Regions from separate parts of the Streptomyces sp. NPDC006743 genome, predicted to be linked through region 1. Evidence: riboswitches for the same ligand, from Rfam matches in the RefSeq annotation. Region 1 holds a riboswitch; the other holds the start of a gene.
The links. A riboswitch is a leader RNA that binds a small molecule or an ion and turns the genes downstream of it on or off. The one in region 1 is predicted to bind thiamine pyrophosphate.

Region 1 (4,395 bases):
GTCGGCATGTTCCTGTTCACGGTGATCATGGGCAACGCGTTCGCCGCCTTCCCCGTGATGACCGCGGCGATCGGCTGGCCCGTCCTGATCGAGCAGATGCACGGCAACGAGGCCGCCGTCCTCGCCATCGGCATGCTGGCGGGTTTCGCCGGCACGCTGTGCACGCCGATGGCCGCCAACTTCAACATCGTCCCGGCCACCCTGCTCGAACTGAAGGACCAGTACGGGCCGATCAAGGCGCAGATCCCGACGGCACTGCCGCTCCTGGTCTGCTGCACCGTGATCATGGCGGTCTTCGCCTTCTGAGCCGCCCGGCCGGCACCGCGCGCCGACCCCCGCGCCTGCCCGGCCCGTCCCCCGTCGTCCCCCCCCGTGAAGGAAGTCCCATGACCCGTGTGCTCGTCACCGGCTTCGCCCCCTTCGGCGGCGAGACAGTGAACCCCTCCTGGCAGGCGGCCTCCCTCCTGGCCGCCGAGCCGCCCGCCGGGCTCACGGTCACCGCCGCCGAACTCCCCTGCGTCTTCGCCACCTCCCTCGGCGCGCTGCGGGACGCCGTCCGCTCCTGCGCCCCCGACCTGGTCCTGTGCCTGGGCCAGGCGGGCGGCCGTCCCGGTGTCACCGTCGAACGTGTCGGCATCAACCTCGACGACGCCCGCATCCCCGACAACGACGGCGCGCAGCCGGTGGACGAACCGGTCGTGCCCGGCGGCCCCGCCGCCTACTTCTCCTCGCTGCCCGTCAAGGCCTGCGTCGCCGCCGTGCGCGCGGCCGGGGTCCCGGCCGCCGTGTCCCACACCGCCGGGACCTTCGTCTGCAACCACGTCGCCTACGGCCTCGGCCACCTGATCGCCACCGAGTTCCCGCACGTCCGCGGGGGTTTCGTGCACGTGCCCTGGGCGCCCGAGCAGGTCACCGACGGCACCGCCCCGGCCCTGGAGCCCGCCACCGTCGCCCGCGGACTGCGCGCCCTGCTGGTCGCCGCCGCCACCACCCCCGCGGGCCAGGACCTGAAGACCACCGAGGGGGCCACCCACTGATGCCGCTCGCCTCCTACGCGGTGCCCTTCGCCCGGCTCGCCCTCGCCAACATCACCCGCGAATACCCCAACTTCCCCGCCCACCTGGTCACCTCGGCCGGACAGGACGTGCGGCCGAGCACCCTGCACCCGGCCTTCTACGGTGCCTACGACTGGCACTCCTCGGTCCACATGCACTGGCTGCTCGTGCGCATGCTGCGCCGCCACGGGGCGACACCCGCGCTCGCCGGGACGGCGCCGTTCACCGAGGTGCTCGACCGGCACCTCACCCCGGACGCCCTCGCCGTCGAAGCCGCCTACCTCCTGGAGCGGCCCTCCTTCGAGCGGCCCTACGGCTGGGCGTGGCTGGTCGCGCTCGCCGCCGAGTGCCGGGCGTACGGGGGCGCCGCCGGCGCACGCTGGAGCGAGGCGCTGGCACCGGCCGTCGCCGCCGTCGACCGGCTGCTGGCCGACTGGCTGCCGAAGGCCACCTATCCGGTGCGCCACGGCAACCACCCCAACAGCGCCTTCGCGCTCGGTCTCCTCCTGGACGCCGGGGAACTGTCCGCCACGACCACCGAGGCCGTGCGCGAACGCCTGCTGGCCTGGTTCGCCGACGACCACGACGCCCCCGCGCACTGGGAGCCCTCGGGCCAGGACTTCCTGTCGCCCGCGCTGAGCGAGGCCGACGCGATGCGCCGGGTGCTCGACGCGGAGCGGTTCGCGCGGTGGCTCGACCGCTTCCTGCCCGCGCTGCGCTCCGGCGCCCCCTGCCCGCTCCTGGACGTGCCCGTCGTCTCCGACCACGCCGATCCGCAGATCGGTCACCTGCTGGGCCTCGCCCTGAGCAGGGCCGCCGCGCTGCGGTCGATCGCCGGGGCGCTGCCGGCCGGCCCGGTCCGCGGCCGTCTGGCCGAGGCGGCCGAGGCGCACCTCGCCGCGGGCCTGCCCGCCGTGGAACGCGGCGACTTCACCACCGACCACTGGCTGGCCACCTTCGCCGTGCTGGCGCTCGACGTGCCGGACCCGGGCGAGGCCTGACGGCGGGCCGGGCTATCCTGGCGGCCGTACCTGGACACGGGGTGCCCCCGCGGGGGCTGAGATCACACCCGTCGAACCTGAACCAGTTAGGACTGGCGGAGGGATGTCACATGTCATGGCCGCATGCCCGCACCGAGCCGGCCGTCGCCGGCCCGCGGCACGTCTTCGACGGACGGATGCCGACGGCCCCCGGTGATCTGCGGATGGAGGCACGCGGCATCACGCCGGTGCCCGAGGACAGCCGCTACGGCGGCCCGGGGCGGCTGTTCACCGTCTGGTTCGCCCCCAACCTGACCATGACCGGCGTGTTCACCGGCACCGTCGGCATCGCGCTCGGACTGGACGCCGGCACCGCCCTCGCCGCCGTGGTGCTCGGCACCCTGCTCGGCGCGGTGCCCACCGCCTACCTGGGCACCTGGGGAAGCCGCACCGGCGCGGCGCAGATGCCGCTGGCCCGCCTGGCCTTCGGCGGGGCCGTCACCGTGCCGGCCGCGCTGCAGTGGCTGTCGTCCATCGCCTGGGACGCGCTGATCGGCCTGTTCGGCGGGGAGGCGCTGGCCCAGTTGTGCGGCTGGCCGTTCTGGGCCGGAGTCCTGGTGATGATGGCCGGCCAGGGCGCCCTGGGCGTGCTCGGCTACGAGGCGATCCACCGGCTGCAGACCGTGATGACGTTCGCACTCGCCGCCGCCTTCACCGTCCTCGCGGTCAAGCTCCTGAGCCACGCCCACCCGGCGGCCACGGCCGGCACCGCGCACGGCGCCGACAGGGCCGGCGCGTTCGTCCTGACCTGCACGGTCGCACTGAGTCTGGCCCTGTCCTGGGCTCCGTACGCCAGTGACTTCAGCCGTTACCTGCCCCGCTCGGCGTCCCGGCCGGGCATGTTCTGGTGCACCCTGCTCGGCATCGGCCTGTCCTTCGTGGCGGTGCAGGCGCTCGGCCTGTGGGGCGCCGCCGAGTTCACCGACCAGACCGCCCACGGCGTCGACACCCTGCTCGGCGGGGGCCCGCTCGGCGCCTTCGGACTCCTCTCGATCGCGCTCGCGGCCCTGTGCAGCAACGCCATGAACGACTACAGCGGGTCGCTGGCCCTGCAGACCATGGGCGTACGCCTGCCCCGGCCGCTCGCCGCCGCCCTCGCCGCCCTGCTCGGCTTCCCGCTGGTGCTGTGGATGCACGCGGCCGACACCACCGCCCGCTTCCAGAACGTCCTGCTGTTCGTCGGGTACTGGATCCCCGCGTTCGTCGCGATCGTCATCGTGGACTGGGCGGCCCGGGCCCGGGCCCGCGGCGGCCGCCCGGTCGAGCTGTCGCACGAGACGGCCCGCCCGCAGTCCTGGTGGCCGGCGCTCACCGCGTTCGCCGTCGCCTTCGCCGTGTCCGTGCCGTTCATGAACACGGGCCTGTACACCGGCCCGGCCGCCCGGTCCCTGCACGGCGCCGATCTCGCCTACCCGGTGGGATTCGTGGCGGCCCTGCTCGTCTACGCGCCGCTGCGCGCACGGCGTCTGCGCTGAGAGCCGCGAACAAAGGGCAAAAGGGGAGTCCGATCGGCTCGCGGCGTCCGGTGCGTGCGAGCGCCAGGCGCCGGAAGGTCCTTGTGGCGGAGCTTCAGGGCCTTCCGGCAACGCCGCGAGCGTGCGTGCCGGGCGTCGAGCCGGGCGCCCCTTCTGTGCGCAGCTCTCAGGCACGCGCGACGCGCTCGGGGCGGCGCGCCGGAGGCGGGAACGGCGCTACCACCCCCGGGAGCGCCGCGCCACTCGAAGGCGCGGGAGGGCGGGCACCATGGCCCCGACACCCGGGGCGCGGCAAGGGCGCGGCTGCCGCACCGGTCACGGCCTCAGCAGTCACACCGGCAACGAAGTGCGCTTTAGCCCATTCGGCCCCACACTGAGAAGTGCCTCGCCGCGTGCGGCTCGCGGGGCCGGGTGAAGAGTCCGCCGGTGCTCCCCTCGGGAGGCTCCATGGTTCTGGTAGCGCTGTGCACTCCGATCGCGATGATGCTCCTCCTGCTGGGGATGGACGCCTTCGAGGAACTCCTGTCCCGCTGGTCGACCGACCCCGACGAGGAGCAGCCGGAGCCCTGACACCGGCCGGGCCGTCCGGGAGCGGCCGAAGCCCGGGCAGGGGAACGACGGGACGGCGGAACAGCGCTCCGTGAGTCGTCCGGAGCGCTGTTCCGTCATGTGCGGGACCGCGCCGGAACCGCCCTTGGGGGGCAGCTCTCCAGGGCCGCGGTGCCCTGTCCGGGTCAGTTCCGCCCGGTCGCGGTGCCGTCCTCGGGGGCCAGGAGGACGGCGATGCGGCTGGCGTGCGCGACGGCGTCGCTGACCCGCGGGCTG
Region 2 (4,395 bases), on a different contig from region 1:
GAGGAACTCGGGAAGGTCGCCGCGGTCCCTGCGGGCGTCCGTGCACAGGTACAGGCGCGCGTCGGCCAGGCGGGCGCGGGCGGCGGCTGCGGCGGTGTCGGACATGCGTGGTCCCCCCGTGGTGGGTTGCGGTGGTGTCGATGGCGTACGGGCCGCGGCTCCGTGGCCCGGGCGGGGGCCCGGGGCACGGCGGCGGTACCCGTACGCCGGACGAACGGTTCGGTCCGGGCGGCGGGCGGCCCTGCCGGCGGGCCGCCCTGTCGGTGGCGCCCGGCGTCAGACGGCGAGCGCCTGGGCGCGGCGCTTCACCTCCGTGCCGCGATTCTCGCTCAGGGCCTGCGCGGGGGTGCCGGGCAGGGTCGGGTCGGGGGTGAAGAGCCACTCGATCATCTCTTCGACCGTGAAGCCGTCGTCCCGCAGGAGCGTCAGGGTCCCGGACAGGCCCTTGACGACCTTGTCCCCGTCGATGAAGGCGGCGGGGACGTGCAGCGCGCGGTTCTCACCGCGGCGTACGGCGATGAGCTGGCCCTCCTTGACCAGCTGCCGCACACGCGTCACGTCGACGCCGAGCATCTCGGCGATGTCGGGCAGGGTCAGCCAGGCGGGGACGAGCGCATCGGTCTTCGCGTCAATCTCGGTCACGGGACCAAGCGTGCCATCTGCCACCGACACTCGGAAGCCGACCCCGTCCACCTGGGCGGAGACCGTCCGGCGAGCGGGCTACGCGGTGGCCGTCTTCAGCGGCCTCGACGGGTCCGCCAGCAGCCCCGCGTCCATCACCGCACCGGCCTCGATCAGCCGTCGGCCCTGGGCGAGATCCCGCGGGCGGCCGACCGCCAACAGGGCGACCAGCCGGGTGTCGCGCAGCCAGCACACCGTCCAGGCCGGGCCGGAGGGCTCGCCGCGCCAGACGGTGGCGTCGGCCGCGGTGTGGTGGCCGGCGTACTGCACGAAGCGGCCGAACTGCTCGGACCAGAAGTACGGCACCGGGTCGTAGACGGCCGGGGTCAGGCCGATCACGTTGGCGGCGACCGTGCGCGGGCCCTGGAGCGCGTTGTCCCAGTGGTGGACCAGCAGGCGTTCGCCGTACCGGCCCGACGGGAAGGAGGCGCAGTCGCCGACCGCGTACACGTCCTGCACGCTGGTGCGCAGGTGGTCGTCGGCGAGCACCTCTCCGCGCTCGCCCAGCTCGACGCCGGAGCCCGCCAGCCAGGCGGTCGCGGGGCGGGCGCCGATGCCGACGACGACGGCGCCCGCGGGCAGCCGTGAGCCGTCGTCGAGCACGACCGCGCCGGGCTCGACGCGTGCCACGCGCGCGCGGGTGCGCAGCACGGTGCCGCTGTCGGCGTACCAGGCGGTCATCGGGGCGGCCACCTCGGCGGGCAGCACACCGGCCAGCGGCCGGTCGGCGGCCTCCACGACCGTCACCGCGCAGCCCGCCTCGCGCGCGGCCGTGGCGAACTCGGCGCCGATCCAGCCGGCGCCGACCACGACGACGTCGTGCTGCTCGGCGAGGACCGGCCGCAGCCGTCCGGCGTCGTCCAGGGTGCGCAGCAGGTGCACGCCGGGGACGTCCTCCGCGCCGGGCAGCCGCACCGGCTCGGCGCCGGTGGCGAGGACGAGGACGTCGTAGGGGACGGGTCCTTCGGAGGTGTCGAGCACATGTGCTTCGGAGCGGACGGCCAGGGCCTCGCAGCCGAGCCGCAGCTCCAGGCCGAGCGCCTCGAAGTCGACGTCGAAGGCGGACCCCTCGGCCTTGCCGAGCAGGACGGCCTTGGACAGCGGTGGCCGGTCGTAGGGCTGGTGGGGTTCGGCGCCGATCAGTGTGATCGTGCCGGTGAAGCCCTGCTCGCGCAGCGCGACCGCGGTCTGCACACCGGCCATGCCCGCGCCGGCGACGACCACCCGCCGCGGCTGGGCGGTGCCCTGTTCCTGCGTCTGCTCGCTCACCTGATCACCATAGTCAGCTGACGTTCAGTCAGTCAGGGGGCGTGCGGAGTGACGTGCTCCACAACGCCCGCCGCGTCCCTGTCCCGCCGGCCGAGGCCGTGCCACGCCCGCCGGTTCCCTGTCCCGCCGGCCGAGGTCACGCCGCCCCCGCCGGGCCGCGCCGCGCCCGCCGCCGTCAGTCGCCCACCTGTTCCACCACGCTCGTGCCGCTCCCCGCCTGCGACTCCCACTCCCAGCTCTCCTCCAACCGCACCCGCCCGTCGGGCAGTTCCACCACCGTGGAGACGCAGTGCCCCGAGGAGGTCGTGCCGTCGTGCTTGAGCTGGACGTACCGGAAGTCGAGCCGGTCGCCCTCCCTGGTGCCCACCAGGTGACCGCGGACGACGTCGCCGCCCGCGTACTCGGCCCAGATCTCCCCGCCCCGTTCGTGGTACGTGAAGCGGGTCCGGGTGCCCACCTGACCGGGGGCCTGATCGGCGACGGGGGCGAGGACGAGACCGTCCAGCGAGGGCGGCATACGGGAGGCTCCCTTACAAAAGCGCTGCTCCAAGGACTAGGGTGGCCACCGTACAAGCACTCGCGGGAGCCCGGACGCACCGGGCTGAGAGGGAGGCTGGCGGCCTCCGACCGTACGAACCTGATCCGGGTCATGCCGGCGAAGGGAGGGGCTGGACGCCCATGTCGTTGCCACGTACGTCCGACGTCCTCGTCATCGGGGGCGGGATCATCGGGCTCGTGACCGCCTGGCGCGCCGCCCGGCGCGGACTGTCCGCGGCCGTGGTGGACCCCGAGCCGGGCGGCGGTGCCGCGCAGGTGGCGGCCGGGATGCTGGCCGCCGTCACGGAACTGCACTACGGCGAGGAGACCCTGCTCGGCCTGAACCTGGCCTCGGCCCGCCGCTACCCGGATTTCGCGGCCGAGCTGACCGAGGTGACCGGCCACGACCTCGGCTACCGCAGGTGCGGCACGCTGGCCGTCGCGCTGGACGCCGACGACCGCGCCCACCTGCGGGAACTGCACGCCCTGCAACACCGCTCGGGGCTGGAGTCGGAGTGGCTGTCGGGGCGCGAGTGCCGGCGCCTGGAGCCGATGCTCGCGCCGGGCGTGCGCGGCGGGCTCCGGGTGGACGGCGACCACCAGATCGACCCGCGGCGGCTGGCCGCCGCCCTGGTCGTGGCCTGCGAGCGCACGGGCGTGGTCTTCCACCGCGCCTGGGCCGAGCGGCTCACCGTCGAACGGGAGCGGGCCACGGGCTGCGTGCTGCGCGAGGGCACCGCGCTCGGCGCCGGGCAGGTGGTACTGGCCGCCGGCAGCCTCAGCGGACGCCTCGCCGGGGTCCCGGACGACCTGCTGCCGCCGGTGCGGCCGGTGAAGGGGCAGGTGCTCCGGCTGACCGTGCCCCAGCGGTACGCGCCGTTCCTGAGCCGCACGGTGCGGGCCGTGGTGCGCGGCGGCCACCTCTACCTGGTGCCGCGGCTCAGCGGCGAGCTGGTCGTCGGGGCCACCAGCGAGGAGCTGGGCTGGGACACCACGGTGACGGCGGGCGGCGTCTACGAGCTGCTGCGCGACGCGCACGAGCTGGTGCCCGGCATCACCGAGCTGCCGCTGACCGAGACCCGCGCCGGGCTGCGCCCCGGCTCCCCCGACAACGCGCCGCTGCTCGGCCCGACCGGCCTGGACGGGCTGCTGGTGGCCACCGGGCACTACCGCAACGGGGTGCTGCTCACCCCGGTCACCGGTGACGTCATGGCGCACGTCCTGGCCACCGGCGAGCTGCCGGACGAGGCCCGCCCCTTCAGCCCTCGGCGTTTCCACGCCGCCACCCTCACGGAGCAGTCCGCATGAGCACCCCCGTCCGCATCTCCGTCAACGGCGTGCCGCGCGAGTTCTCGCCCGGCACGGCCCTCGACGCCGTCGTACGGACCCTGACCGCGGCGCCCTCCGGGGTGGCCGCCGCCCTCAACGAGACCGTCGTGCCGCGCGACCGGTGGCCCTCCACCGCCCTGGCCGAGGGCGACCGCGTCGAGATCCTCACCGCCGTCCAAGGAGGCTGACCCATGGCCGACGACCCCTTCGTCCTCGGTGGTACGTCCTTCACGTCCCGGCTGATCATGGGCACCGGCGGTGCGCCCAGCCTGGACGTCCTCGAACGCTCCCTGGTGGCCTCCGGCACGGAGCTGACCACGGTCGCGATGCGCCGGGTGGACCCCTCCGTGCACGGCTCCGTGCTGTCCGTGCTGGAGAGGCTCGGCATCCGGGTGCTGCCCAACACCGCGGGCTGCTTCACGGCGGGCGAGGCGGTGCTCACGGCCCGTCTCGCCCGGGAGGCGCTCGGCACCGACCTGGTCAAACTGGAGGTCATCGCCGACGAGCGCACCCTGCTGCCGGACCCGATCGAGCTGCTGGACGCGGCGGAGACCCTGGTCGACGACGGCTTCACGGTGC

Region 2: it holds a riboswitch for thiamine pyrophosphate, as region 1 does, so the genes downstream of both, thiO (glycine oxidase ThiO) here and ABZ719_RS09825 (cytosine permease) in region 1, are expected to answer to the same signal.

Annotation. Positions count from the first base shown of each region.
Region 1 is NZ_JBEYJA010000008.1:128,325-132,719, reverse strand. It holds gene ABZ719_RS09840 (DUF979 domain-containing protein) at 1-306, shown strand, start outside; gene pcp (pyroglutamyl-peptidase I) at 387-1,037, shown strand; gene ABZ719_RS09830 (DUF2891 domain-containing protein) at 1,037-2,056, shown strand; TPP riboswitch at 2,084-2,177, shown strand; gene ABZ719_RS09825 (cytosine permease) at 2,167-3,570, shown strand; gene ABZ719_RS09820 (hypothetical protein) at 4,018-4,140, shown strand; gene ABZ719_RS09815 (universal stress protein) at 4,305-4,395, opposite strand, start outside.
Region 2 is NZ_JBEYJA010000002.1:226,988-231,382, reverse strand. It holds gene thiE (thiamine phosphate synthase) at 1-105, opposite strand, end outside; gene ABZ719_RS02525 (Rv2175c family DNA-binding protein) at 277-642, opposite strand; gene ABZ719_RS02520 (FAD-dependent oxidoreductase) at 721-1,950, opposite strand; gene ABZ719_RS02515 (hypothetical protein) at 2,126-2,467, opposite strand; TPP riboswitch at 2,520-2,631, shown strand; gene thiO (glycine oxidase ThiO) at 2,629-3,795, shown strand; gene thiS (sulfur carrier protein ThiS) at 3,792-4,004, shown strand; gene ABZ719_RS02500 (thiazole synthase) at 4,008-4,395, shown strand, end outside.